One region of the Labrys sp. F242 genome, then DNA from elsewhere that is predicted to be linked to it. Evidence: predicted binding sites of a transcription regulator. Region 1 holds the regulator's gene; each other region holds the start of a gene.

Evidence for each region. Region 1 encodes PhoB, which activates phosphate uptake and scavenging genes when phosphate is short. Its sites were predicted from a motif close to TGTCATNNANCTGTCAT; they were not measured.
Region 2: a site for PhoB is predicted at 6,296-6,312, ahead of ACZYTC_RS07205 (UDP-2,3-diacylglucosamine diphosphatase). Genes of this name have one in related genera too.
Region 3: a site for PhoB is predicted at 5,974-5,990, ahead of ACZYTC_RS07425 (RNA degradosome polyphosphate kinase). Genes of this name have one in related genera too.

What each region holds. Positions count from the first base shown of each region.
Region 1 covers NZ_JBVASG010000001.1:28,984-38,601, reverse strand. The annotation lists gene ppk2 (polyphosphate kinase 2) at 1-188, opposite strand, end outside; gene ACZYTC_RS00170 (ATP-binding protein) at 389-1,708, shown strand; gene pstS (phosphate ABC transporter substrate-binding protein PstS) at 1,952-2,998, shown strand; gene pstC (phosphate ABC transporter permease subunit PstC) at 3,171-4,175, shown strand; gene pstA (phosphate ABC transporter permease PstA) at 4,187-5,029, shown strand; gene pstB (phosphate ABC transporter ATP-binding protein PstB) at 5,026-5,853, shown strand; gene phoU (phosphate signaling complex protein PhoU) at 5,889-6,608, shown strand; gene phoB (phosphate regulon transcriptional regulator PhoB) at 6,622-7,323, shown strand; gene ACZYTC_RS00135 (hypothetical protein) at 7,464-8,201, shown strand; gene ACZYTC_RS00130 (RNA polymerase sigma factor) at 8,220-9,458, opposite strand; gene ACZYTC_RS00125 (YciI family protein) at 9,477-9,618, opposite strand, start outside.
Region 2 covers NZ_JBVASG010000001.1:1,541,745-1,551,362, reverse strand. The annotation lists gene ACZYTC_RS07220 (apolipoprotein A-IV repeat region-like domain-containing protein) at 1-3,327, shown strand, start outside; gene ACZYTC_RS07215 (LysE family translocator) at 3,524-4,165, shown strand; gene ACZYTC_RS07210 (glycosyltransferase family 4 protein) at 4,273-5,337, opposite strand; gene ACZYTC_RS07205 (UDP-2,3-diacylglucosamine diphosphatase) at 5,347-6,162, opposite strand; gene ACZYTC_RS07200 (undecaprenyl-diphosphate phosphatase) at 6,461-7,321, opposite strand; gene ACZYTC_RS07195 (DUF2852 domain-containing protein) at 7,560-7,985, shown strand; gene ACZYTC_RS07190 (fumarylacetoacetate hydrolase family protein) at 8,497-9,345, shown strand; gene ACZYTC_RS07185 (OmpP1/FadL family transporter) at 9,503-9,618, opposite strand, start outside.
Region 3 covers NZ_JBVASG010000001.1:1,587,126-1,596,743, forward strand. The annotation lists gene parC (DNA topoisomerase IV subunit A) at 1-812, shown strand, start outside; gene ACZYTC_RS07400 (glycosyltransferase family 61 protein) at 872-1,993, opposite strand; gene ACZYTC_RS07405 (L,D-transpeptidase) at 2,247-3,029, shown strand; gene ACZYTC_RS07410 (CDP-alcohol phosphatidyltransferase family protein) at 3,185-3,715, shown strand; gene ACZYTC_RS07415 (AI-2E family transporter) at 3,815-4,912, shown strand; gene ACZYTC_RS07420 (P-loop NTPase family protein) at 4,909-5,598, shown strand; gene ACZYTC_RS07425 (RNA degradosome polyphosphate kinase) at 6,222-8,396, shown strand; gene ACZYTC_RS07430 (Ppx/GppA family phosphatase) at 8,425-9,618, shown strand, end outside.

The sequences.
Region 1 (9,618 bases):
AGCTCGATCTGCAGCGCGCGCAGGTCCCGCTCATAGGTCTTGGATTTCAGCTTTTCCTTATGCGGGTAATTGCCCGAACGGAAGGCCGCGTCGTCGATCTCCGGGGGCAGGTCGAGATCATCGAGACGAAACCCGGCGATCGCCTTCATGAGCGCTTCGTCCGCCTGCTTGCCCGCCTTCTTTGTCATGGAACCTCTCCAAATCCGCACGATCGTCGTGAAACTGTCATCGCTCTGTCTACATTGCCAGCATGAACGATTTCCACAATGCCCAGAGCAAAGCGCGTTCTAGTAGAAACACCCTTTTGCTCTGGCTCTCTGGTTGGACGCGTCTTTGCGATTCGAGATGAGTCCGTCAATTCGCAAAACGCCTTGGATGGAAAGCCGCAATGTCGATGGTGATGGAACGCTCCTGGCTCTTGACGAAATTGGCCTGGAGCGGTGTAGCTGGTCCGGTGGGCTCGAACCGAAACATCCTGAACCGCATCTGGGGCCGCCGCTGGCTGGTGCTCTCGATCGCGCTGCTGCTGACCGCCCTGGTGCTGTGGGACGGCGCCAATCCCTGGCATGGTCTGCTCATCTTCGCCATGATCGTCGCGGCCACGGGTACCCTTCCCTCGACCGGCGGACATGACGGCAGCATCAGGCCCCCTCTGCCCGAAAGCGGCGGCAAGCCCTCCTTCGACGATCTGGTGATGGCCATCCCGGACCCGGTGATTGTGCTCGATTCGGAGCTTGCGGTTCGCTACTTCAATCGCCGCGCCCGTGACATCGTCCCCAATCTGCGTATTTCCGAAGCCCTGACCTATGCGCTGCGCGTGCCGGAATTGGTCGATGCCATCCGCTCGGCCCTCGACACCGGGGCCAGCCGGCAGATCGAATATTCCGAGCGCGTGCCGATCGATCGTGTCGTCGAGGCGCAGATCTCCACCATTGCGGGCGAGAGCGGGCGCACCGCCTTCGTGGTGATCGTGCTGCGCGACGTCACCCAACGCCACCGCGTCGAGCAGATGCGGGTGGATTTCGTCGCCAATGCCAGCCATGAACTGCGCACGCCGCTGGCTTCCCTGCTCGGCTTTGTCGAAACCCTGCAGGGCCCGGCGCGCAACGACGTCGCCGCGCGCGAAAAATTCCTCGACATCATGCGTTCCCAGGCCAATCGCATGTCCCGGCTGATCGACGATCTCCTGTCGCTCTCGCGCATCGAACTCAATGCCCATGTCCAGCCCGACAAACCGGTCGAACTCAGCGCCGTGGTCGGCCATGTCGCCGACACGCTCGGTCCCCTCGCCCAGGACCGGGGCGTCACGCTCAGCCTCGACAGGCGCATCCCGACGCTGGAGGTTCGCGGCGAGCGGGACGAGTTGATCCGCGTCTTCGAGAATCTAGTCGAGAACGCCATCAAATATGGCGCGTCCGGCGGCAAGGTCGAAATTGTCATCGATTCGCTGCCCAAGACGCAGGGCAAGGGCCGCGAGGCCGTGGTGACGGTGCGCGACTACGGTCCGGGCATCGAGGCCGAACATGTGCCGCGCCTGACCGAGCGCTTCTACCGGGTGGATGCGGCCAAATCCCGCGAGAAGGGCGGCACCGGCCTCGGCCTTGCCATCGTCAAGCACATCGTGGCACGCCATCGCGGCCGGCTCGGAATCGAAAGCGCGCCCGGGGAAGGCAGCACTTTCTCGGTCCGGATCGATCAGATCGGCTGAGAAGACGCGTCTATATGATGCCGCCGGTGTTTCCGGGACTTTTTACAATTGCGTCGCGTCCTTTTTGGCCACATCGCAACATTTCCCCTATCATATTGAAATACAACAATTATAAATGTCATAAAACGATAGTCGAACTGTCATAGAACCGTTGCTGCCGGCTTTTAGGAGTCGCGACGTAGACAGGATTGCCGACCGGTGAACGGTCGCCGTGCCCTGTCCAGAGAACAACGGAGATAGACCGTGAAGCTTTCCTTTCTTGCGCTCGCCGCTTCAGTAGCCCTGTCGAGCACGATCGCTGCCACTGCTGCCTATGCCGCCGACATCACCGGCGCCGGCGGCACCTTCCCCGCCCCCGTCTACAATGCCTGGGGCAGCGATTTCAAAGCCAAGACCGGCACCGCGCTGAACTATCAGGCGATCGGTTCGGGCGGCGGCCAGACCCAGATCACCAACCGCACCGTCGATTTCGGCGCTTCCGACGCCCCGATGGCCACCGACAAGCTGGCTGCCGCCAAGCTGCTGCAGTTCCCGACCGTGATCGGCGCCATCGTTCCGATCGTGAACATCGAAGGTGTTTCCACCGACCAGCTCACGCTGACCGGCCCGATCATTGCCGACATCTACCAGGGCAAGATCACCAAGTGGAACGATCCGAAGATCGCCGAGCTCAACAAGGATGTGAAACTCCCCGATCTCGACATCGCCCCGGTCTACCGCGCCGACGGCTCGGGCACGACCTATGTGTTCACGTCCTACCTTTCTGCCGTGAGCCCCGACTGGAAGAGCGGCATCGGCGCCGCCACCTCGGTGCAGTGGTCGGCCGGCTCGGGCGCCAAGGGCAATGACGGCGTCGCTGGTGCGGTGAAGAACACCCAGGGCGCCATCGGCTATGTCGAATATGTCTATGCCGCCAACAACAAGCTGACCACCACGCAGCTCCAGAACAAGGACGGCAAGGTCATCAAGCCGACCGTTCCGGCGTTCCAGGCCGCCGCCTCCAAGGCCGACTGGAAGGGTGCCAAGGACTTCGCCGTCTCCATGATCGATGTCGGTGGAGAGACCTCCTGGCCGATCGTCTCCACCACCTTCATCCTGTTGCCGAAGGATCCCAAGGACGCCAAGCAGTCCGCCGAAGTCCTGAAGTTCTTCGACTGGGCCTACAAGGATGGCTCCGCCACCGCCGAAAAGCTCCACTACATCCCGCTGCCCAAGGACGTCATCGACACCGTTCGCACGGCCTGGAAGAGCGAAGTGAAGGCTGCCGACGGCAAGGCTGTCTACGAATAAGTTGAACGCGACCCGGCGCAACCTTGCGCCGGGTCGTCTTCCCAAAAGCGTTTTGCGATTTGGCGGAATCGCCAGGAAGCACAAAGACGCGTCGAACCAAAGAATCGGAGCAAACCAGCGTTTTCGTCTAAACGCGGTTTGCTCCCGTCGAAACACAGGCCGGAATATCGCCATGAGCGCCATAGCCGACTCCTCGCTGGACGCATCCAACTCGGCTGCAAAGGTCGCGCAGGGTTCTCCCTCGCCCGGCGCCAAGACGGTTCCTGGCGCCAACCTGGATCCCATCTTCAAGGCCGCCCTCTATGGTTGCGGCTCTCTCGTGCTTATCCTGCTCTGCTCGATCGTCGTGCTGCTGTTCTATGGCGGCTGGCCGGCGCTGGCCCATTTCGGGCCGAGCTTCTACTGGTCAACCGCCTGGAACCCCGTCACCGAGAAATTCGGCGCCGGGGTGATGATCTACGGCACGCTGTTCACCGGCCTGCTGGCGCTGATCATCGCCCTGCCGATGTCCTTCGGCATCGCCTTCTTCCTGACCGAGATCGCGCCGCAGAGCGTGCGGCGGCCGATCGGCATTGCCATCCAGCTCCTGGCGGCCGTGCCCTCGATCATCTTCGGCATGTGGGGCTCTCTGATCGTGGCGCCGATCCTGGCCCAGACGATCTATCCGCCGATCATCTCCGTCCTCTCGCATGTGCCGGTGCTCGGCTATCTGTTCAAGGGCCCCACCAACGGCGCCGGCATGCTGACCGCCGGCATCATCCTGGCGCTGATGATCATTCCCTTCATCACCGCGATGTTCGTCGAGATCCTCGAAGCCGTGCCCGCCATGCTGAAGGAATCGGCCTATGGCGTCGGCGCCACCACCTATGAGGTCTTCCGCAACGTCTCGGTGCCCTATGGCCGGACCGCGCTCGTCGGTGCCGTGATGCTCGGCTTCGGCCGTGCCCTCGGCGAGACCATGGCCGTGACCTTCGTCATCGGCAACGCCAACCGCATATCGGCATCGCTGTTCTCCTCGGGGGCGACCATCGCCTCCACCATCGCCAACGAATTTCCCGACGCGCCTGCCGGCTCGCTGCGCAGCCAGTCGCTGCTGGAGCTCGGTTTCGTGCTCTTCGTGATTTCCTTCATCGTGCTTGCGATCTCCCGCATGCTCGTGCGCAGCAACGCCAAGTAAGGGAGAGCATCATGGCCCATCTCGCCCACGGCAACGCCCGCCTCGCCCGCCGTCGTGCCCTCGACTACGCCTACAAAGTCGTCTCCATCGGCTTTGCCGCGATCTCCCTTCTGGCGCTCGCCTGGATCCTGTACACCCTGCTGCGCGAGGGCCTGCCCTCGCTGACCTTGGACCTCTTCACCAAGGACATGGCTGATGGCGGCCTACGCAATGCCATCGTCGGCTCTTTCGCCATGGTCTTGCTCGCCCTCCTCATCGGCGCGCCGATCGGCATCATGGCTGGCACCTTCCTCGCCGAGGCGGGGCGCGGCAGCAAGTTCGCCGACGCGGTGCGCTTCATCAACGACATCCTGCTTTCGGCGCCGTCCATCCTGATCGGCCTGTTCGTCTACCAGATGATCGTGGTGACGACGGGCGGCTTCTCCGGCTGGGCCGGCGTGGTCGCCCTCGCCATCATCATCCTGCCGGTGGTCGTGCGCACCACCGAGGACATGCTGGCCCTGGTGCCGATCAGCCTGCGCGAAGCCGCCTTCGCGCTGGGGTCGCCGATGTGGAAGGTCATCACCTCCGTGACCTGGCGCTCGGCCCGCACCGGTATCGTCACCGGCATCCTGCTGGCCCTGGCCCGCGCCGCCGGCGAGACCGCACCCCTGCTGCTGACAGCCTTCGGCAATTCCAACTGGTCGCTCAACCTCGGCAATGCCTTTGCCAGCTTGCCGGCCGCCATCTACCAGCTCGCGCCTTATCCCGACCCCAAGGCCGTCTCGGTGGCCTGGAGCGGCGCCCTCCTCATCACCGCCGGCGTGTTGGCGCTCAATATTCTGACCCGCTTCGTGCTCGCTCCCAAGAAATGAGTGATCCCATGTCCGCTACTCCACAAGCCTCCATCGCGGTTGCCGAACGCCCCATCGCCAATCCAGCTGCCGCCGTGAAGCTCAAGGTCGAGAATCTCGACTTCTTCTATGGCGAGAAGCATGCGCTCAAGGGCATCAATCTCGACATGATCGACCGGCAGGTCACGGCCATGATCGGCCCTTCCGGCTGCGGCAAGTCCACCCTGCTGCGCGTGCTCAACCGCATGTACGACCTCTATCCGGGCCAGACTGCCAAGGGCCGCGTGCTGCTCGATGGTCAGAACGTCATCGGCAAGGAGATCGATCCGGCAGTGCTGCGCGCCCGCATCGGCATGGTGTTCCAGAAGCCCACGCCCTTCCCGATGTCGATCTATGACAACATCGCCTTCGGCGTGCGCCTGCATGAGTCGATCTCCAAGGCGGAAATGGATCAACGCGTCGAATGGTGCCTGACCAAGGCCGCCCTGTGGAACGAGGTCAAGGACCGCCTGCACGCCTCTGCGCTCGGCATGTCCGGTGGCCAGCAGCAGCGCCTGTGCATCGCCCGCACCATCGCGGTGAAGCCCGAAGTCGTGCTGCTGGACGAGCCGACCTCCGCGCTCGATCCGATCTCGACCGCCAAGATCGAGGAACTGATCGACGAATTGAAGCGGGACTTCACCATCGTCATCGTCACGCACAATATGCAGCAGGCGGCGCGTTGCGCGGATGTGACGGCCTTCTTCTATCTGGGTGACCTCATCGAGGTCGGCCAGACCAACAAGATGTTCACCACCCCGAACGACAGCCGTACACAGGATTACATCACCGGCCGCTTCGGCTGATCCCTCGGCCAGCGTCGAATTCATTTGGAGGCGGCATGTCCGACCACATCGTTACATCCTTCGATCAGGAATTGCGCGAATTGCGCAACATGATCGCCGAAATGGGTGGCTATGCAGAGAAGAGCGTAGCCGACAGCGTCGAAGCCCTGCTCAAGCGCGACACCCAGCGCGCCAAGGCCGTGATCGAGCTCGATCTGGCGATCGACAAGCTCCAGCGCCAGGTCGAGGACCGGGCTATCCTGGTCATCGCCAAGCGCCAGCCACTGGCACTCGACCTGCGCGAAATCGTCTCGGCCCTGCGGGTGGCCAACGATCTCGAACGCATCGGCGACCTCGGCAAGAACGTCGCCAAGCGCGTGGTCGCCATCCACAGCCATGCGCAGCCGGCCCAGCTCTTCGGCGGTTTCGACCATATGGCTGACCTGGTGCTCGAGCAGCTCAAGCAGGTCCTCGACGCCTTCGCCCAGCGCAATGTTGAAGAAGCGCTCTCGGTCTGGAGTTCGGACGGCGAGATCGATGCGATGTACACCTCGCTGTTCCGCGAATTGCTGACCTACATGATGGAAGATCCGCGCAATATCGGCTTCTGCACCCATCTGCTGTTCTGCGCCAAGAACATCGAGCGCATCGGCGACCATGCCACCAACATCGCCGAGACGGTGCATTACCTGGTGACCGGTGAATCGCCGGCCGGCGAGCGGCCCAAGGCGGACAACAGCACCGATCTCGTCGACCTTCCTGTGCCGGCTAAGTAACAAGGGATAGGCCATGCCTCCCAAGGTTCTGATCGTCGAGGACGAAGAAGCATTGACCCTGCTGCTGCGCTACAATCTCGAAGCCGAAGGCTATGAGGTCGACAGTGTGGCGCGCGGTGACGATGCCGAGATCCGCCTGCGCGAAAGCGTGCCGGATCTGGTATTGCTGGACTGGATGCTGCCGGGGTTGTCGGGTATCGAATTGTGCCGGCGCATCCGCATGCGGCCGGAAACCGAGCGCCTGCCCGTGATCATGCTCACGGCGCGTGGCGAGGAAACCGAGCGTGTGCGGGGTCTGGCCACCGGCGCCGACGATTATGTCGTCAAGCCCTTCTCCGTGCCGGAACTCTCGGCCCGCGTCCGCGCTCTGCTGCGTCGGGCCAAGCCCGATCACGTCGCCTCCCTGCTCAAGGCCGGTGACATTTCCCTCGACCGCGAGACCAAGCGCGTTCATCGCGGCAATCGCGAGATCCGCCTCGGCCCGACCGAATTCCGCCTGCTCGAATTCCTGATGCAGGCGCCGGGACGCGTGTTCGCACGCGAGCAATTGCTCGACAGCGTCTGGGGCCGCGACGTCTACATCGACGAGCGCACGGTCGACGTGCATGTCGGGCGACTGCGCAAGGCGATGAACCGCACGCGCGAGATCGACCCTATCCGCACGGTTCGCGGCGCCGGCTATTCCTTCGACGAGACCTTCGCCAAGCAGGCCTAGGACGGATATTTCATCGCCCGACACCAAGGCCGGCGGCTCACCGCCGGCCTTGTCGCATCACGTACCCGGTACTCGCCCGATCTAGGCGATTTCAGAGGCTTGCGATAAGACGACTTGCCAAAGAAAATGCCGGGGTTGCCATGATCCGTTCCTTGCTCGTCGCGTCGCTTTTGACTGCCAGTTCGTTGGCGCTGCTTCCCAGCGATGCCGCAGCGGCCAAGCTCAAGAAAACCTTGTGTTCGGGCGAGTTCGGTACCGGCTCCGGCTTGGCGGGCTCCTATATCGGCAAGGATTGCTTCATCGCAGCCGACAGCGACATGCAGGAGCAGGTCGCCGGTATCTGCAAGGAAGGCTCGCGATGCGAGGTCGAGGCCATGGTGGAGGTCGCACCCGATGGCAGCATGCAGATCAGGACCGTCTTGTCCGTCAGGCAGGCCGGACGCGCGCCCGCCACGCGCACGTCCTATGCCCAGAAGGCGGGCAACTATGCCGACGGCATCTATGCCTTGCAGGACGATGGCTGCGACAAGCAGGGGGCGACGCCAGGCAACCGGGTTTCCGTGCAGCTTCTACGGGCAGCCGGTCCTGCCATCCAGCTCTACGGCAAATATTGCGCGGTCATCGAGGCCGATGGCGAGGAGCCTTCCAGCGCCAAGTTCCAGGCGACGCTGCAGCTTCGATGCGGCAGCTCGCCGGCGCAGGACCAGGCCCTGCGAAGCGGCCGCTCCGGCACGGCGGAAACCATCGTGATGACCCCCGCCCCCGAGCGGCAGCTGTGGCTCGATGAAGACACATTGATCCGTTGCCCGATCAAGCGCGCCTATACACCGCAATGGTGGATCGAGGCCCCGCCCTTCAATGGCCGCTATCCCCAATAGCTTCTGCAGGCGCCGATATCAGCCCAGAGCCGCCAGGCGCCCTTGCAGATAACGGCGGATGACGGGATCACTCTCCAGCCCGATCGCCCGCGAATAGGCGTTGCGGGCCTCCTCCTGCCTTGCGGCGCGGGCCAGCAAGTCCGCGCGTGCAGCCCAATAAGGCTGGTAATCGGCGATCCGCCTGTCGCTGGCGACCTCGTCGAGCCCGGCCAATCCGGCTTGCGGTCCCGCAAGACGGGCGAGCGCCACGGCTCTGTTGATGGCAGCGACGGGGGACGCGGTCAGTAGTACCAAGGCCTCATACAGCGTGACGATCGCGGCCCAGTCCGTCGTCGCGCAGATGCGCCTATTGGCATGGGCCGATTGCAGCGCGGCTTCGAGCTGATAGCGACCGATCTGTCGCGCCTGCCCGGCCCTGGCGAGCAAAGCCTCAGCCTCCTCGATCAGGGCGGCATCCCAAAGCGTGGTATCCTGCTGTTCCAACGGGATATAGTCGCCGACCGGGCTACGGCGTGCAGCCCGCCTCGCCTCGGCATGCAGCATCAGGGCCAGCAGGCCGAGCACTTCCGGCTCGCCGGGCAGGAGCGAGACCAGCAACCGGCCGAGCCAGATGCCTTCCACCGACAGATTGCGCTCGCGGGCCTGCGCCCCTTCGGGATCGGCCCAGCCCTCGGCATAGACGGCATAGACGGCCTCCAGTACCGCTTCGAGACGACCGGGCAACTCGTCGGGTTCCGGGATCCGGAAGGGGATGGCGGCCTGCTTGATCTTGAGCTTGGCCCGCACCAATCTCTGGCTCATCGCCGCAGGTGAAACCAGGAAGGCGCTGGCGATCGCGCCGGCGTCGAACCCCAATATCGTCTGCAGGATCAAGGGCGCGCGCACGGCGGCATCGAGCGAGGGATGAGCACAAGCGAACATCAGGCGCAGGCGCTCATCGGGAATGACAGGCTGTTCGGCCTGCTCGGAGGCGAGGGCCTCGACATGGCGGATGACCTCGTCCGCCTTTTCGCCGCGCAGCTTGGCGCGGCGGGCCGCGTCGATCTGCCGGCGCCGGGCCGCGGTCAGGAGCCAGGCTTCGGGATTGGCGGGCACACTGCCCGCCGGCCAATGTTCCAAAGCCGCCGCAAAGGCGTCGGCCAGGGCGTCCTCCGCCCCCGCAATGTCGCCCGAACGTGCCGCGAGAAGGGCGACGAGCCTGCCATAGCTGCGTCGCGCGACGATTTCGGCAAGTTCGACGGCGGGGGCGGAAGGCACCGGATCGGCTCGCTTGGTTCAATAATCCTTGGGGTCCCACACCGGCCGGACCTCGATGGTACCGATGGCTGCACTCGGGCAACGCGCAGCCCAGCCGATCGCGGCATCCAGGTCCGGCACATCGATGATGTAGAAACCGCCGAGTTGTTCCCTGGTGTCG
Region 2 (9,618 bases), 1.5 Mb from region 1:
AATACCGACGTCATCCATGGCGCGATTGCCGACAAGCTCAGCACCTTCGAGACCAAGTTCCAGTCGAACGCGACCATCATCCACGCCACGCTGGACAATCAGCTCAAGGTCTTCGAGCAAGGCATGAGCCAGCGCATCGGCGAGGTGAACCAGTCATTGGAACGCCAGATCGCCGAGCTCGACGATATCGTCAGCAACCGCGGCCATGCCCTCGCCGCCCGTATCGGCGACGATTCCCGGGCTCTCAGCGACGACCTCGCCCAGAAGCTGCTCGGCTTCGAGAGTTCTATCCGCCTGCACGGCACCCGCCTTACCGATCAAGTGCAGGGCCACACGGCCCATGCAGCCGAACTGCTCGGCGGCAAGCTCGAGGCTTTCGATGCGCGTTTCGGCACCCACACGGCCTCCGTCGCACATACGCTGGAAGAAAAGCTGGCGGCGCTCGATGGGCAACTGGCCGATTTGGATGACCGCCTGACCACCAAGGCGAGCGACGTCGCCCAGACTATCGAAGGCCGCCTCGCCCGGATCGATCAGGGCCTGGACAGCCGGGCCCGGTCGCTCAACGAGACCCTGGCGACCCGCACGCTCGAACTCGCCAAGCTGCTTGGCGAAGGCGGCAAGGAAGTCGGTCACACGCTGGAAGCCAAGGCCCGCGAGGCCAGCGACCTGCTCGACGGCCGCGCCGCCGCTATCGGCAGCGTGCTCGACAACCGTGCTTCCCAGATCAGCGATCTCCTGGATGGCCGAAGCAGTGCCATCGACGAGTTGCTGGGGGGCCGCGCCACGCAGATCAGCACCCTCATCGACGAGCGGACCCAGGCGATCGGCATCCTGCTCGACGGGCGGGCCCGCGAGATCACCTCGCTCATCGACGGCCGCAGCGCCACGATCACCGACACCCTGTCACGCCGCGCTGACGACATCGTCGTGGCGCTCGGCAACAAGGGTACCGATCTGACCGAAACACTTAGCGCTCGCGCAGAGGACCTGACCTCGCATATCGACAGCCGCTCTTCGCTGATGAGCAATGACCTGACGGTCAAGGCCGCCGAGATCGCAGCCCAGTTCGACAGCAAGACCACCGCCATCGCGGACACGCTGTCCAGCAAGGTCAGCGAAATCGATCGCGCACTCAGCACGCGTGCCGACGACATCGCGCATGCCCTCGACTCGCGGATCACCCGCTTCGAGCAGGACGTTCTCGGCCGCCTCGCCGATCTCTCGGACGCCCTCGACTCGCGCGGACTGCATATCGCCGACACGCTCAGCGAGAGAGTACAGAACGTCTCGGTCGATCTCCTGCAGAATGTCGCCTCCGTCGACGCGACGCTCAGCCGCCTGTCCGGCGACGTCAGCGCCAAGCTGGGCGAGCGTGCGGACGAGATCAATGCCTTGCTCGATACCCGCACCAACGCCATGGCAGGCCTGCTCAGCGAGCGTGGTCAGCAGTTGATCGACACGCTGAACCAGATCTCGGGCGATGTCAGCACCCAATTGCGTGACAAGACCAGCGCCCTCGCCAGCCTGCTGGGCGCCCGCTCCGGCGAGATCGCCAGGATTCTCGACGAGCGCGGCCAGTTCCTGGTCGAGACGCTGTCCACGCGCAGCACCAGCATGTCCAGCGAACTCGGCGATATCGCCCAGACGGTGGCCAAGGCGCTCGACGAGCGGGCAGGAGAGCTTGCCGACCTGATCGGCAAGAAGGGCGGCGACCTGGTCGAGGCCCTCTCGACCAAGCGTTCCGAACTGAGCCAGGCGCTGGAGGCCTCTTCGCTGGCCCTCTCCTCCTCCATCGAAACCAAGGCCAGCCAGGCGATCGGTGACCTCGGCTCGCTGCAGGCACGACTGCGTGAGGAAATCAGCGGACTGCTGGATCGGGTCGCCGGCACCAACACCGCCCTGCACGAGTCACTCGACAGTTCCACCAAGGCACTTGATGCCATCGAGGGAGGCCTGGCCGATCGCATGCGCGATTTCCAGTCGACCATGCTGAGCCTGGCCGATCAGACCAGCGGCGCGACCGATCGTGTCGGCGATCAGGTCTCGACGCTGCGCGACCTTGCCTCTCACGTCATCAGCGATGTCGGCACCATGGCCGACCGCCTGGAGGAACAAAGCAATCACCTCACCAGCGCCGCTGCAGTCCTGACCGATACGCAGACGCGTGTCGACCAGGCTCTCGATGAACGTCGCGCCACCCTGGAGGCCCTGGTCACCACTGTGGGCGGCAAGGTCGAGGCAATGGAAGCGATGATGAAATCCTTCGCCGAGGTGATCGAGGAAAAGCTCGCCAATGCCGAAAGCAAGGCGCGCCAGACCAGTGGCCTGCTCGCCGATAACGCCAACACCACGGCGCAGGCCATTGCGGATCAGTTCGAACTCATCCGTGCCACTACCGGCAAGGAGCGCGATCGCACCTCCACCGCCCTCAAGTCGACCTATGAGCAGGCAGTGCAGGAAATCTCCGGCCTGTTCGGCAACGCCACCGAGCGTTTTGCCGAAGTGGCCCAGGAGATGCGTGGCATGACCCAGACCGTGAAGCAGGAGCTGGAAGCCACCCGCTCCGAGCTCAAGCGCGGCCTGCTGGAGATCCCGAAGGAGACGTCGGACTCCACCGCCACCATGCGCCGCGTCGTGGCCGAGCAGATCCAGGCCCTGAACGACCTCGCCGATATCGTCAGCCGCTCCAGCCGCTCGCTCGATATAGCCGAGCCGACGGACCGGCCGATCCCTGCCCCGCTCCGGTTGCGCGAGCGCGCCGAGGTGACACCCGAAACCTCTGCCCGCCGGACGGAAATGCCGCGCGCCGGCACGCTGCCCCCGGTGCCCGACCTGAAGCCGGCTGCTCCGGCTCGCGGAACCGCCGTGGCAGCACCTGCCTCGCGAGGCGAGCGGCGCGGCACTGGCTGGCTCTCGGAAGTGCTGGCGCGCGCCTCGCGTGACGAACCCGAAGCGGCCCCCCAGGCCAACACGCCGGCGGTCATGGCATCCTCCCTCGACACGCTCTCGGTCGACATCGCCAAGATGGTCGAACATGACGCTGTCGCCGAGGTCTGGGATCGCTACCGCCGCGGCGAGCGCAACGCCTTCTCGCGCCGGCTCTACACACTGCAGGGCCAGCAGGCCTTCGAGGAAATTCGCCGGCGCTATCGCCGCGATGCGGAGTTCCAGGCGACGGTGGACCGCTATGTCCAGGAGTTCGAGCAGCTCATTGCCGAAGTGGACCGCGAGGACCGCAGCGGCAACATGGCAAGGACCTATCTCACCGCCGATTCCGGCAAGGTCTATACAATCCTGGCGCATGCGGCCGGCAAGCTCACCTGAGCACCGCCGGAAACAGGCAGTCCGCGACCGTTTGGTTGAGAATGAAAAAGGCCCCGAGTTTTCGGGGCCTTTTTCCTTGGGTCGACGACATTGCTGCCGCGCCGAACCCGCGCTTGCGCGGAAGCCTTGTACCGCTATTGTCAGTCAATTATTTGCCAACCCGCCAAAAGCCTGGCGTTTCAGTGAGACGTTCCCGATGGCTGACGCCCTGTTTCATCAATTCCATGCCTTGCTCGCCGTCTACATGGTCTACACCATCGCGGTAGCCAGCCCCGGTCCGAGCAACATGGCCATCATGGGCGTGGCCATGGGACAGGGGCGTCTGCCTGCGCTGGTGCTGGCGGCCGGCATCATGACGGGCTCGATGATCTGGGCCGTGCTGGCGGCCACCGGTGTTTCCACCCTTCTCGCCGCCTATGCCAATGCCCTCACCGCCATCAAGATCGGCGGCGGCCTCTATCTCCTCTATCTGGCGATCAAATCGGCTCGTTCCGCCCTCAAGGCCGGCCAGGACGAGGCAAGGCAAGAACGTGGCCCGATCGATTATCGCCAGCTCTATTGGCGTGGCCTGATGCTGCATCTGACCAATCCGAAGTCGATCCTTGCCTGGATCGCCATCATGTCGCTCGGCCTCAAGTCGGACGCCCCTGGGCATACAGCCTTGGCGATCATCGCCGGCTGTGCGGTGATCGGACTGACCACCTTCGGCGGTTATGCCCTGATCTTTTCCGCCCGGCCCATGGTTCGCCTCTATCAGAGGGCGCGGCGCTGGATCGAAGCCACGCTGGCGCTGTTCTTCGGCTTCGCCGGTATCCGCCTGCTGCTGTCGCGGGTATGAGCTGTTGCGATTCGGATGGGGTCGTGGCCGCGACCAATCTGCATTGAATTTGACTTGCTGGCCCATCATTGCGAGCTCAATGCTGGCCGTTATTACCGGCCTTGGGATCAGGCCGGCAGCCTGGTCTGCCCTTGCTTGACAGCTCCGGACGGCGCAGGCGTGGTCTTGGCCCGGCCGCAGGCCTCCACCACATTGGCGACGAATTGGCGGGCGCAAGCGTCCCAGGAATATTTCAGTGCCTCTGCACGCGCATCGGCGGGCTTGAGCTCGAGGCATGCCAGCGCCGCCCGAGCGAGGTCGTTGTCGAGGATACCCGTTTTGCTGGTGCTGATCACGTCGATCGGCCCCGTCACCGGAAAGGCTGCCACCGGCAGGCCGCTGGCCATCGCTTCGAGCAGGACGATGCCGAATGTGTCGGTCAGGCTCGGAAACACGAAGACATCCGCCGAAGCATAGGCCTTCGCCAGGTCCTCTCCCTCCAGCATGCCGGCGAAGTGCACGTCCGGATAGCGTGAGCGCAGCATCTCCAAGGCCGGGCCGCTCCCCACCACCACTTTCGAACCAGGCAGCTCGAGACCGAGAAAGGCCTCGATATTCTTCTCGACCGCAACCCGCCCGACATAGAGGAAGATGGGTCCGGGCAGGTCGAAAACGCGCACGGGCCTGGGCCTGTACAATTCCGCATCGACCCCTCGCGACCAGCGCATCAGCCGCTTGAAGCCGCGACCCGCCAGTTCACGCTCCAGGGCCGGGGTGGAAACCATGGTACCCGCTCCGGCATTGTGGAAACGCCGGATCCAACGATAGCTCCAGTCGAGCGGCACCGGGACACGTGCAGCGAGATATTCAGGAAAACGGGTGTGATAGCTGGTGGTGAAGGGGCGGCCCTTCTTCAGGCAGACCCGGCGGGTGAGCAGGCCGATCGGCCCCTCGGTGGCGATATGGACATAGTCCGGCTTCTCGGCCTCGATATGCCTTTCGATGGCGCCGAGCGGCGGCATGGCAAGCCGAATCTCCGGATAGGAGGGCATCGGCACCGACCAGAAGTGGTCCGGCGCCAGGAATTCTATCTCAACGCCCTGACGCGAGGCTGCCGCAGCCGTCTGTTCCAGGGACCGGACAACGCCGTTGACCTGCGGGCGCCAGGCGTCGGTGGCAATCAGGATCTTCACGGGACCGGCTCAGGCGGCACGCTGAGGGACCAGCGTCTCGCCTTGGAGTTCCGGCGGCTTGTTGGCCTGACGAACGAGTTCGCTCCAGCGCACCAGTTCGAAACGACCATCGAAATGCTCGACGATAGCCGTGCAGCTTTCGACCCAATCGCCGGAGTTGATGTAGGTGACGCCATCGAGATCGCGTAGCGTGGCGTGATGGATGTGGCCGCAGATGACCCCGTCGCAGTTCAGCCGCTTGGCTTCCTTGGCCAGGGTCTCTTCGAAATGGCCGATGAAACTGACGGCGTTCTTCACCTTGAGCTTGGCCCAGGCGGACAGCGACCAATAGGACAGGCCGAGGCGCCGGCGAATGGCGTTCAGCCAGGTATTGACACCCAAGGCCGTGACATAGGCCCAGTCGCCGAGCAAGGCCAGCCACTTGGCGTGGCGCACCACCACGTCGAAGGCATCGCCATGCATCACCAGATAGCGCTTGCTGTCAGCAGCCACGTGCACCGTCTGCTCGATCACCTCGATGCCACCGAAATGATGCCCGGGGAAATCACGCAGGAACTCGTCGTGATTACCGGGAATATAGACCATGCGCGCGCCCTTGCGGGCCTTGCGCAGCAGCTTCTGCACCACATCGTTATGCGCCTGCGGCCAGTACCAACCACTTTTCAGCTGCCAGGCGTCGACAATGTCGCCGACCAGATAGATCGTCTCGGCGTCATAGGCGCGCAGGAAGTCGAGCAGCATATCGGCCTGACAACCACGCGTCCCAAGATGCACATCCGAGATAAAGAGCGCTCGATAGCGCGTGCCTTCGCTTTCGCTGTTCATGGCACCATCCTCAACCGGCCCAAAACGTATCGTCGAAACAAGCAAGAGAGCATAGAGCGCTTGCTTTGATGCGCTTTGCTGCAGACATCAGCGAAATCGACGACGCATCCTGATTGTCACAAACACGATTCAGTTCATGGTTTTATGACAGGCGATATGTCCGATGGGACATCGATGCTCTTTCGTCCCCTTTTCTCTTACGGCGTCTTGCGCGGAGGCTGAATCACCTCAAATGGCATAGACGCTCCGAAACAAAGAACTAGAGCAAACAAGCGTTCACTCATGAACGCCCCCTACTCTAGTGATAGGCGACCCACAGCACGACGGCACCGAGCAAGATGCGGTAGATGGTGAAAGGCCAGGTCGAAAAGCGCTCGAGGATACGCATCAGCCCCCACAGGGCCGCGAAGGACGAAATCGTTCCGACCACTAGGCCGACCAGCAAGATCAGCCAGCCCTCCGTGGAGAGGTGAGCCCGCAAAAGCGTGGTGATTTCGTGCAGGCCGGCCAAGGCAATGGCGGGAATGCCGAGAAGGAAGGAAAAGCGCGCGGCCTCCTCCCGCGAGAAGCCGCGAAACAGCGAGGCGGTCAGGGTCGAGCCGGACCGGGACACACCGGGGATCAGCGCGCCGACCTGCGCAAGCCCGACGATCAGGGCATCGCGCAACCGCATGTCTTCGACCCTGCGCTCATGACGGGCCATGAGTTCCGCCGCGGCGAGCAGGCCGCCCATGACAAGGCAGGCAAAACCGATCACCGGCAGGGCGCGCAAGGGGCTGTCGCACCGGTTGAGAAGTGGTGCAAGCAGCAAGCCAGCCACCACGATCGGGATAGTGCCCAGCACCACGCCCACCGCCAGGCGAAATTTCGGCGACATCCAATCCCCTGTCCGCACGGCCGCCAGCGATCCGCTGGTGATCGATCGGATATCCCTCCAGAAATAGCTGACCACGGCGCACAAGGCCGCAAGTTGCATGGCCGCGGAGAAGGCTGATCCCGGATCCTGCCAACCAAGAAGGGCCGGCACCAGTCTCATATGGGCCGTCGAGGAAATCGGCATCAGCTCGGTGATACCCTGGACGACGCCGAGGAAAGCGACCTTTGCCACCCCCAAAGTCATAAAGCCTGTGTCGACGCCTTCGGTGCAAGCGCCACTCATTCCACACCTCAAGGATTGCGCCCGGCCCAGCACGCACTCCCACAGAGCTTTCGATCGCGGCAACTTTGCGGCAGACCATCGCCGCCAAATGAATTTGCCAGGCAATAAATGGGACGGGGCCGTCGCGGCTGCGACGATCGCCAAGATTAAATCGGACACAACTTCGGCTTGTACCCTTGAAGCCGCCCCTCGCCACCCCCAATTGCTCGATTGCTGGGTTGCAACATGGGAGAGGATAATGACCTCTTGTTCTACACGTGGCCGCTGGCATCCGCTGCATGTCGTGGCGGTGATCGCCGGGTTTCTGATCTGGTGGCCGCTCGGCCTGGCGGCGCTGGCCTATTTCATCTGGGGCGACCGTTTCCCTAGGGAAAAGGTACGTGAGGGCTTCGAGCGGGCCAAGGCCGAATTCGCCGGTTTCGGCCGCGATCAGCGTAGCTATGCCGGCCATGGCTGGTCAGCCACGGGCAATGCCGCTTTCGACGACTATCGCCGCGAGACGCTGCGACGCCTGGAAGAGGAACGTCGACGCCTCGAGGAAGAAGGCCGCGCCTTCGGCGAATTCGTCACCAATCTGCGCCGCGCCCGCGACAAGGAAGAGTTCGATCGCTTCATGGCCGAGCGCAACACCGCTCGCAACGGCGGCGACAGCCATTCCGCCTGATAGGCCAGGCGTCCTTTCCACGAATAATGACGAAGCCCGCGCAGCTCGATCTGCGCGGGCTTTCTTATTGCCGGGTGCGCAGGCATCTTGCCCATAGGCGCTAACTTTTGCGAATGGAGGCGCAGGTAGCGTGGAGGGTCGATCTCCACAGCTCCATCAATTGATGGAGCGAGATCGACCACCTTTGTCCTCTATCTGGCTCGACATTTCCAAGATGGTCGATCTGGAGATCGACCCTCCAATCTGGTGCCACCACCCAAAGTTAGCGCTCATAGGCTGGAAGCCTGCTCTTGGAAGGGCACCATTGGAAGAAGGAAGAGTGGGCAAGACGCCAGCGCACCCGTGAAACAATCACGCGCATTTCTCAGACAATACTTGCGATAGGTCCCCTCGTTCGGGCATGATCCGCCCCGGCCGGTCGAGGGTGCACGCCCGATACAGACCGGCCTTCATGATCGATGATTTCAAGGACAGCCCGAAGGGCTGCAGCTCTCGACCAAAGGACTCCACTATGAAGCTGGTACGGTATGGCAAGCCGGGCTCGGAAAAGCCCGGCCTGATCGATGCGGATGGCAAGATCAGGGACTTGTCGGCGCATATCGCCGATTGGAAGGGCGATGCCCTGTCTCCACAGTCTTTGGCCCGGATCGCCGCTCTCTCGCCAGCCTCGCTGCCGGAAGTCACCGGCAATCCTCGCCTGGGCTCCTGCGTCGGCCAGCCCGGCAACTTCATCGCAGTCGGCCTGAACTATGCCGACCACGCCGCCGAGAGCAACATGCCGATCCCCCAGGAGCCGGTGCTGTTCAACAAGGCACCGTCCTGCGTGGTCGGCCCCAATGACGATGTCGTCATTCCGCGCGGCTCGGAGAAGACGGACTGGGAAGTGGAGCTTGCCATCATCATCGGCAGCCGTGCTTCCTATGTCGAGGAGAAGGATGCCCTCTCCTACGTCGCCGGCTATGCCGTCTGCAACGACGTCTCCGAGCGCGCCTATCAGATCGAGCGCTCCGGCCAATGGATGAAGGGCAAGGGCTGCCCGACCTTCGGTCCGCTCGGCCCCTGGCTGGTCACGCCCGACGAGGTCGGCGACGTGCAGAACCTTTCGATGTGGCTCGATGTCGACGGCCAGCGTGTGCAGACCGGCTCGACCAAGACGATGATCTTCGGTGTCGCCCACATCGTGCACTACATTTCGCAGTTCCTGATCCTGGAACCCGGCGACGTCATCACCACCGGCACGCCTCCGGGCGTCGGCATGGGCATGAAGCCGCCACGCTACCTCAAGCCCGGTAATGTCATGACGCTCGGCATCGAGAAGCTCGGCGATCAGCGCCAAACCACCGTGGCCTGGAGCGCCTGAGACTTTTCAACCGGCTAGAAGAAATGCCCGGCGCCCTTCGCTGCCCGACAAGACGAAGGGCGCCGGGATGTCAAAGCCGTAAACTGCAGCACGACGCAAAAAAGCCTTCGCGCCGGTCGGACCCTGCGCGAAGGCTTTTTATTGACGTACCCGTGTCTTACTTGAAGATACCCGGCCGGTTGGGTTCGCTCGGATCATCCCAGCGATAGGTCAAGCTAGCCGAGACGATGTCGACCGAGGCGTCGACATTGCCAAAGAAGCGAACCGGTACCC
Region 3 (9,618 bases), 1.6 Mb from region 1:
AGAAGTTCGGCCCTGACACGCTGCTCGGCAAGCGCCGCACCGAGATCGATGCCTCCAAGGCGGGCACCATCGATCTGTCGACGGTGACCGAGGCGATGGTCGAGCGTGAGCCGATCACCGTGATCGTCTCGGAAAAGGGCTGGATCCGGGCCCAGAAGGGTCATCTCAGCGATCTCTCGGGGCTGAGCTTCAAGGCCGACGACCGGCTCAAGCTCGGATTCCAGTCCGAGACGACGGCCAAGCTCCTCATCCTCGCCACCAATGGCAAGGTCTATACGCTGGAGGCATCGAAGCTCCCGGGGGGGCGCAGCATGGGCGAGCCTATCCGCCTGATGGTCGATATCGACGAGGGCGCCGATGTCGTCGACGTATTCGCCTATCAGGGCGGACGCCGGCTACTGATCGCGGCGACCGACGGACGCGGTTTCCTGGTGCCCGAAGACGATATTCTGGCCAATACCCGCAAGGGCAAGTCGGTGCTGAATGTCGATGCGCCGTCGGAAGCCAAGCTGATCGTGCCCGTCATCGGTGACACGGTCGCCGTGATCGGCGAGAACCGCAAGATGCTGGTCTTCCCGCTGCACCAGATCACCGAGATGTCGCGGGGTAGGGGCGTGCGGCTGCAGAAGTACAAGGACGGCGGGCTCTCCGACGTGCGTGTCTTCGACAAGGCGCAGGGGTTGACCTGGAGCGATTCCTCCGATCGGACCTGGACCGTCACCGACCTCGTCGAATGGACCGGAAATCGTGCCGATGCCGGGCGCCTGCCGCCTAAGGGCTTCCCCAAGAACAACCGGTTCACGGGCAAATAGGGGCTGTACCACAGCCTCTGGACCGTCTTGGACGGAATCGGTCTCTCGGCCCGGATGCCTCAGTCGAGCAGCGATGTCACGCGATCGAGAAAGCTCTCGATGTCATCGGGGCTCGCGTCGATGGATATCGGCCTGTCGGCGTTAGGCCAAAGGCATCCGCGGGTCAGGTAGACTCCCGGCTGCTCGAAAACCTCGCCCAGTCGCATCTGGACCGCGTTCCAGTGCCCGATGCAGCCGATCACGGTTCCTGGCCCGGCAAAGACGGAGCCATGCATTGCCGAGCCATATTCGCCGATGAGAGCGCAGGCCTGCGAGAGCATTGCGATCTGATCGGGCAGGCTCAATTCTTCGGGGCGGATGACCTCGAAACCGCGCCGCCTGGCGTTGTGCTCAAAGAAATCCCGCTGCCTGAAAGGCCTGTTGGCCGAGGGGCCGGGCCCTCCTCGTGAAAGACAGAGGCGTCGGCGAGCCTCCCCCGCAGCCGGGGCCAGCGACCTGTAGAACTCACGCATATAGGGGTGGAAGGTGTATTCGCCGGAAAAGCAGAATGTCGGTATCACCGCGCGCGCGAACAGCAATCTCTCCTGTCCCGGTGCATAGCGCAGGATTGCATGCCGCGGGACGTTGCAGGCCGACAGCAGCAGGTCCTCGACCCAGGAAGGTGTGTCTTGGGGCAGCGGGATGATCCACTCGTCACGCAGTGATGCGAGCAACTGGCTGGCAATGGAGACCCGCGGCAGGAATTCGGCGAGCCAATGGCCCCAGATGCCGTATCCAGGGCCGGCCACGACGAGGGCAGGGCGGTCGACTCGCCTTGCCGCTGCCTGCTCACCGAAACGCGAGGGAAAACCCGCATCGGCGCGCGCCACGGACAAGGCGACATTGGTCGACAGATTGGCATCGTCGACGACCTGACCGCCGTGGACGAGGATGCCGGGACGCCAAACCTCGATGTCGCGCAGCAGAAAACAGCCTATCGCATCGACCGTGGCTCGCGGCTTCTTCCAATGCAGGCCGTACGCCCAGCCGGCCGTCCCGCCTTCGCCCAACATATGCGCGGGACAAGCCTTGGCGGCTTCCTGGGAGGGGCGAAATTGGAGAAAGCCGCGCCATTCCTGCGCTGCGGCCCCGCCAGGATCCGGCGTGGCCAGGGCGGATATTGGAAGCGTGACAAAGCTCATGGCGCGCTGCCCTCAAGGGGTGGGAGATGCCTTTGATGACGAACTCACGGCGAAGGATATAAGATGCCTTTCCGCAAGGACGACCGATCCCATCTGAACGCATGCTGAACAAATGGTTAAAAAATAGCGACTTTCTGCCGCTGCTATTGCCACAATTACGCCCGTCGTTTCCGGGATTGTCACAGCCATCTTGCCTTGCATCGCTCTGCAGGGCGCAACCCCGGGCGTTCTTCCGGGACGTGTGGTTCTCGACATGACGATTGCAAGAAAAGCGCTTTTGCCCGCCCTGGCCCTCCTGATGATTGCAGGGACGGCCCATGCCCAAGAGTGGGGCGATCCTCCGGACGACGGCTATTATCAGGACGATGGCTTCTCCCGTCCGCGCCAGTGGCGGGAACCCCAACCGACCTATCGGGCTGATCGGCGTTTCGAGGAACCCTATGACTACCAGGACGATCCCAATGGCTATTATGGCGATCAGGAAGGCGATGTGACGCCGGGCCGGCGCCCCCAGCGTCAGGCCTCGATCGATCCGAACAGCATCTCGCCCAATCTCGATTCCGGCATCAAGGACGACGGCCAGGCGATGCTGGCCAGCTCGCCGATCCCTCGCACGGTGGTGCCTTTCTCAGGCTACAGCCCCGGCACCATCGTGATCTCGACCAAGGAGAAGCGGCTCTATCTGGTGCAGGAGGATGGCACGGCGCTCAGATATGGCATTGGCGTCGGCAAGCAGGGCTTCACCTGGAAGGGCACCGAAACCATCAGCCGCAAGGCCGAATGGCCGAGCTGGACACCCCCCAAGGAAATGATCGCCCGGCGCCCCGAACTGCCCGATCGCATGGAAGGGGGCCTCAACAATCCTCTGGGCGCGCGGGCGCTCTATCTCGGTTCCACGCTCTATCGCATCCACGGCACCAACGAGCCGAACACTATCGGCCGGGCGGTGTCCTCCGGCTGCATTCGCATGGCCAATCCGGATGTCATGGATCTCTATGAGCGCGTCGGGGTGGGTGCCAAGGTCGTGGTGCTCTGAATTCCTAAAACGTTTTGCCATTTGAGGAAGTCGCCTGGAATCGCAACGGCGCGTCGAAGCAAGGAACTAGCGCAAATAAGCGTTCAGGCATGAACGCTCTTTGGTCTGGCGATCGCAGAGATGCCGGTTTCTTCGGGGTTTGCTACGATCCGATCATGACGATACCGAATCTGATCACCATCCTGCGCTTTTGTCTGGTGCCGCTGGCGGTATGGTGCATCGCCTCGGGAGCGTGGGGCTGGGCTTTCGCCATCTTTCTGACGGCGGGTATTTCCGACGGTGTCGACGGGTTCATCGCCAAGCGCTTCGACATGCGCAGCGAGTTGGGAGCCATGCTCGATCCGCTGGCCGACAAGGCCTTGCTGGTCTCCATCTTCGTCACGCTGGGGATCGTCGGCGTGGTGCCCGCCTGGCTGGTGATCCTGACCGTGTTCCGTGATTTCATGATCATTGGCGCCGTGCTGGTTTCCTGGGTCATGAGCCAGCCGATACAGATCGCGCCGCTGATGCTCTCCAAGCTCAACACCGCGGTGCAGATCGCTTTCGTCGCCCTCGTGCTGTTCGCCAAGGGCACCGGATGGCCGTTTCCTTTCCTGATCGAAGTGGGGTCCATTCTGGTCATGCTCTTGACCATTGCATCGGCTGCCGCCTATCTGCGCCAGTGGCTCAACCATATGGCCGGATGAAAATTCCGACCGAGGAGGCCATCCGCCACCTCAGCCGTCTCGGACGACGCTTGTTTGGCCGGAGGAGAACGGTTTGGATCGAGCTTCAGGAGCGTGTGGATGAGCCTTCAAAGGCAGGTGTTCTTCTGGCTCGGCGCGCTGGCCTTGTTCGTCGCGCTGGTCTGGCTGCTTCAGGGCATGTTGCTGCCCTTTATTGGCGGCCTCGCGATCGCCTATTTCCTCGACCCCGTCGCCGACAGGCTGGAGAGCCTCGGCTTGCCGCGCTGGGCCGCCGCCTCCGTCATTCTGCTCGGCTTCATCTTCGTCATCGTGCTGGCCATCCTCCTGGTGGTGCCGATGCTCGGCGAGCAGTTCAACGGCTTGCGCGAGCGGCTGCCGAGCATCGTCGCGTCCATGCAGCGCATTCTCGGTGAGCTCAACCAGGGCTGGCTTGGCGGGATCTTCGCCGAGAGGCTGCAGAACATCCAGAAATCGCTCGGTGACTATGTCGGGCAGGGCGCCCAGCTTCTCGGCACCTTCGTCTCCTCGATCTGGTCGGGCAGCCAGGCGGTCATCGGGGTGATCAGCGTTCTCATCGTCACGCCGGTGGTGGCCTTCTACATTCTGCTCGACTGGGACAACATGGTGGCGCGCGTCGACAGTTGGCTGCCGCGCGACCATGTCGAGGCCATCCGCGGCATCTTCCGTGATATCGACGCCGCCATCGCAGGCTTCGTGCGGGGCCAGGCAACGGTCTGCCTCCTGCTCGGCCTGTTCTACGGTTCCGGCCTCACGCTGCTCGGCGTCAGTTTCGGCTTCCTGATCGGACTGTGCACCGGCCTTGCTTCCTTCATTCCCTATGTCGGTTCGATTCTGGGCTTCGTCGTCACCGTCAGCGTGGCACTGGTCCAGGTCTGGCCCGACTGGCATCTGCCTGTTTATGTCGCCCTCCTCTTCGCGGCGGGGCAGATCCTCGAAGGCTATGTTCTCTCGCCCCGGCTGGTCGGCGGCTCGGTAGGCCTGCATCCTGTCTGGCTGATGTTTGCCCTGCTGGCAGCCGGCAGCCTGTTCGGCTTCATCGGCCTGCTGGTCGCCGTGCCGGTGGCGGCGGCGATCGGTGTCCTGGTGCGCTTTGCCCTATCGAGCTACCTCGCCAGCCAATACTACACCGGTCATGTCAACCACGATGGCTCTCTCTCTTCGGACCATTCGTCGTGACGACACCCCGCCAATTGGCACTCGATCTGCCTTTGCAGGTCTCGTTCGCCCGTGAGGATTTCCTGGTCTCGCCCTCCAACGAGGCGGCCTATGCCTTCATGGAACGCTGGCCGGACTGGCCTTCCCGCCGTGCTCTGCTGATCGGCCCGAGCGGCTCGGGCAAGAGCCATCTGGCGGCAATCTGGTCCAAGCTGGCGGGTGCGGTCACCCTGGCAGGCGAGGCGCTCGGGGAAGAAAGCGTTCCCGAACTGGTTTCGCACAAGGCGGTGGTGATCGAGGATGCAGGACGCGGCGTCGACGAGACGGCGCTTTTCCATCTGCTCAACCTCACCGGCGAGGCCGGCGCCTCGCTGCTGATCACCGCCCATGAGCCGCCCGAACGCTGGGGCCTGACGCTTCCCGACCTCATCTCGCGCCTCAGGGCCATGACGGCGTTGACCATCGCCACGCCCGACGATGATCTCTTCCGCATGCTGCTGGTAAAGCTCTTCCTCGATCGCCAGCTCATCGTCGATTCGAGCCTGGTCGACTTCCTCGTCCGGCGCATCGAGCGCTCCTTTGCCGCAGCGCGCCAGGTCGTCGCCGTGCTCGATCGCGAAGGTCTTTCGCGCGGCCGCCGCATCACGCGGGCACTGGCCGCTGAACTGCTCAAGGAAGTGCTTGCCTCTCCGCTGGACGATGAGTGAGGTCGATGGCGCCTCGTCGCGGTCCGCCCGTCATTGTGCGAGCTCTATCGCAGACGGACGCACTGGCCCACGGTGTTCATCTAGAGTTGGCCGCCAGCGAAAGACGCCGCTCCGACGATATGGACAGGGGAACTTTGCGTTTTCATGGTGAAGTTCGAACACGAATGGACCGATGCTCCGGATCTCCCCGCCCGACCATTCGCCGGTTTCCATGAACATGCCTAGTCCAGGGACGACCCGTTGGTACCGGCGATCTTGACGATCATCGCCGCCGAGGTCGACAGGTTCCGGCACTCGATTTTGTTGTTCCTGGCCGGGCGGTTCTACAGGCGATGGGGAGGAGTTTTGCGAATTTTCCCCATGGTGGTCATTTTATGTGACAGCATTGTCATATAGGCGGCCTAAGCAGATTTCCCCATGACGGGCGGCGATTCCGACCGGCGGGACCTGTAACGCCGGCCTAAAGCGTTTTACGATTTGACGGCATCGTCAAGAATCGCAAAGACGCGTCGAACCAGAGAGCGAGAGCAAACAAGCGTTTCCGTCTAAACGCGCTTTGCTCCGGGACATAGCGAGCGCCATTGACCATGACCAGCACGGCACAGACGGCGGAAGAGAGTGTGATGCGAGGCGAGACGGCGCGCGAGGCGGCTCCTGCTCAGGACCCGATCGCACTGCGCGTCAGCCCGGATCGCTTCATCAACCGCGAAATTTCCTGGCTGCAATTCAATCGCCGCGTGCTGGAGGAGGCGTCCAACAAGAGCCATCCTCTGCTTGAGCAGTTGCGCTTCCTATCGATCTCGGCCAGCAATCTCGACGAGTTCTTCATGGTGCGCGTCGCCGGCCTGATCGGCCAGGTGCGAGAGGACGTCACGGCGCGCAGCCCCGACGGCCTGTCGCCGGCCGAACAGCTCGTCAAGATCGGCGAGGCCGTATCCAAGCTTGCCAGCGACCAGCAGAAACGCTGGACCGAGTTGCGCGACGACCTGTTGCTCGAAGGCATCGTGATCACCGAGCCGCGTGACCTTTCCAAGGCGGAGCGCGCCTGGCTGGACGATTATTTCCTCAGCTACATCTTTCCGATCCTCACCCCGCTGGCGGTGGATCCGGCCCATCCATTCCCCTTCATCCCCAATCTCGGCTTCACCATCGCCCTGCAGCTCAAACGCGTCAGCGACGGGCGCATGTTGAATGCCCTGATCCGCGCGCCGCACAAGGTGGAGCGCTTCATCCGCCTGCCGGATTTCGCCGAGACAGGGGCGGCCCGCTACATCACGCTCGAAAATCTGGCGGTGCTGTTCATCGCCAAGCTGTTTCCCGGCTATACAGTGAAAGGGCAGGGCTCCTTCCGCGTCATCCGCGACTCGGATCTGGAAGTCGAGGAAGAGGCCGAAGACCTGGTGCTGCTGTTCGAGACGGCATTGAAACAGCGCCGGCGCGGCGTGGTGATCCGCCTCGAGATCGAAGCCGGCATGCCCGACAGCATCCGCCAATTCGTCACCGAGGAACTCGATGTCGCCGACGACGCGGTCTTTCGCGTCGAGGGTATGCTCGCCCTCAACGAATTGTCGCAACTCGTCGGGCTCGACCGTCCGGACCTCAAATTCAAGCCCTATTCGCCGCGTTCGCCCGAACGTATCCGCGATCATGGGGCTGATGCCTTCGCCGCCATCCGGCAGAAGGACATCCTGGTGCACCATCCCTACGAATCCTTTGACGTCGTGGTGCAGTTTCTCAACCAGGCGGCGCGCGATCCGAACGTGGTCGCCATCAAGCAGACGCTTTACCGCACTTCCTCCAACAGCCCGATCGTCAAGGCACTCGCCGAGGCGGCCGAGGCCGGCAAATCGGTGACGGCGCTGGTGGAACTGAAGGCGCGCTTCGACGAGGAAGCCAACATACGCTGGGCGCGCGACCTCGAGCGTGCAGGTGTGCAGGTGGTGTTCGGCTTCATCGAGCTGAAAACCCACGCCAAGCTCTCGCTGGTGGTGCGGCGCGAGATGGGCCAGCTCGTATCCTATTGCCATGTCGGCACCGGCAACTACCACCCGATCACCGCACGCATCTACACGGACCTGTCCTTCTTTACCGCCGATCCTGTGATCGCGCGCGACGTCTCGCGTATCTTCAACTTCATCACCGGCTATGCCGAGCCGGCGGCGCTGGAACGCATGGCGGTCTCGCCCGTCTCGCTGAAGCAACGCATCCTCGATCACATCAACGCCGAGATCGAGCACGCCAAGGCCGGCAGGCCAGCGGCGATCTGGGCCAAGTGCAATTCGCTGGTCGATACCATGATCATTGATGCGCTTTATGCCGCCAGCCAGGCGGGAGTGCAGGTGGATCTGGTGGTGCGCGGCATCTGCTGCCTGCGGCCGGGAGTGCCGGGCCTGTCGGAGAACATCCGCGTCAAGTCGATCGTCGGCCGTTTCCTGGAGCATGGCCGCATCTACGCCTTCGGCAACGGGCATGGCCTGCCGCACCAGAAGGCGGCCCTCTACATTTCCTCGGCCGATCTGATGGAACGCAACCTCGACCGCCGCGTCGAAGCGCTCTGCCCGATCCTCAATCCAACGGTGCACGAGCAGGTCCTCGATCAGATCATGATCGCCAACCTTATCGACAACCAACAGAGCTGGAGCATCTTGCCCGACGGGACCGCCGAACGCATAGTCCCGCAGCCTGATGAAGAGCCCTTCAACGCCCATAAATATTTCATGACCAATCCCAGCCTATCGGGACGAGGCAAATCTCTTGAACACAATTCTCCCAGAACGCTCCTCAGCCGCAGACGCTGATACCGTTCCTCACGTCCAGGCCGCCGATATCGCGGGTCCGAGGCCGTGGCAGCCCGGATTCGCACAGGGCCGCATCTGCCAGGGCCCGCCGATCGCAACCATCGACATCGGCTCCAACTCGGTTCGTCTCGTGGTCTATGAAGGGCTGACGCGCAGCCCGACGGCCGTCTTCAACGAGAAGGTGCTGTGCGGCCTCGGCCGCGGCGTGATGACCACCAAGCGCCTTGATCCAAGCGCTGTCGCCAAGGCCTATGCCGCTCTGGTACGCTTCCGTGCCTTGTGCGACACCATGGGCGTGAAGGACCTCTATGTGCTGGCGACGGCTGCTGCGCGCGATGCCGAGGATGGCGAGGAATTCATCGCTCGCGCCACGGCGATCTGCCGTGCTGAGATCGAAGTGCTGTCGGGCAAGCGCGAGGCGCGCCTGTCGGCTTATGGGGTGATCTCGGGCTTCCACATGCCGGATGGTGTCGTGGGCGACATGGGTGGCGGCTCCCTCGAACTGATCGAGGTGCATGGTCATCGCGCCGGCGCGGGCATGACGACGCCTCTCGGTGGGCTCGCCTTGCAGGACACCTCTGGCCAGTCTGTACGCAAGGCGGCGAAGATTGCGCAGGAAAAGCTCGCCAAGGCGGACCCACTGAAACATCTGAAGGACCGCACCTTCTACGCCGTCGGCGGGACCTGGCGGTCGCTCGCCAAGCTGCACATGATGCAGCTCGGCTATCCCCTGCACATCATGCATGGCTACAGCGTGCCGGCGCGCGAGATGCTCGACTTCTGCAAGCTGATCATGCGGGTCGACAACACCACCTTGATCGGCAAGGACACCGTCTCGACCGGGCGCCTGCCGCTGCTCGCCTATGGCGCGGCGGTGATGAGCGAGGTCATCAAGGCCGGCAAGCCGCGCGATGTGGTGATCTCGGCCCAGGGCGTGCGCGAAGGGCTGCTCTATTCGTTGCTGGACGAGGAGAGCCGTAAGCTCGATCCGCTGATCAGCGCGGCGAGCGAACTCAATATCCTGCGCTCGCGCTCGCCCCAGCACGGTGAGGAACTGGTGCGCTGGGGCGACCGTTTCATGGCATCGACCCATATCGACGAAACCCCGGATGAAAAGCGCCAGCGCCATGCGGCCTGCCTGGTGGCCGATATCGGCTGGCGCGCCCATCCCGATTATCGTGGCGAGCAGAGCCTCAATATCATCGCCAACGCCGCCTTTGTC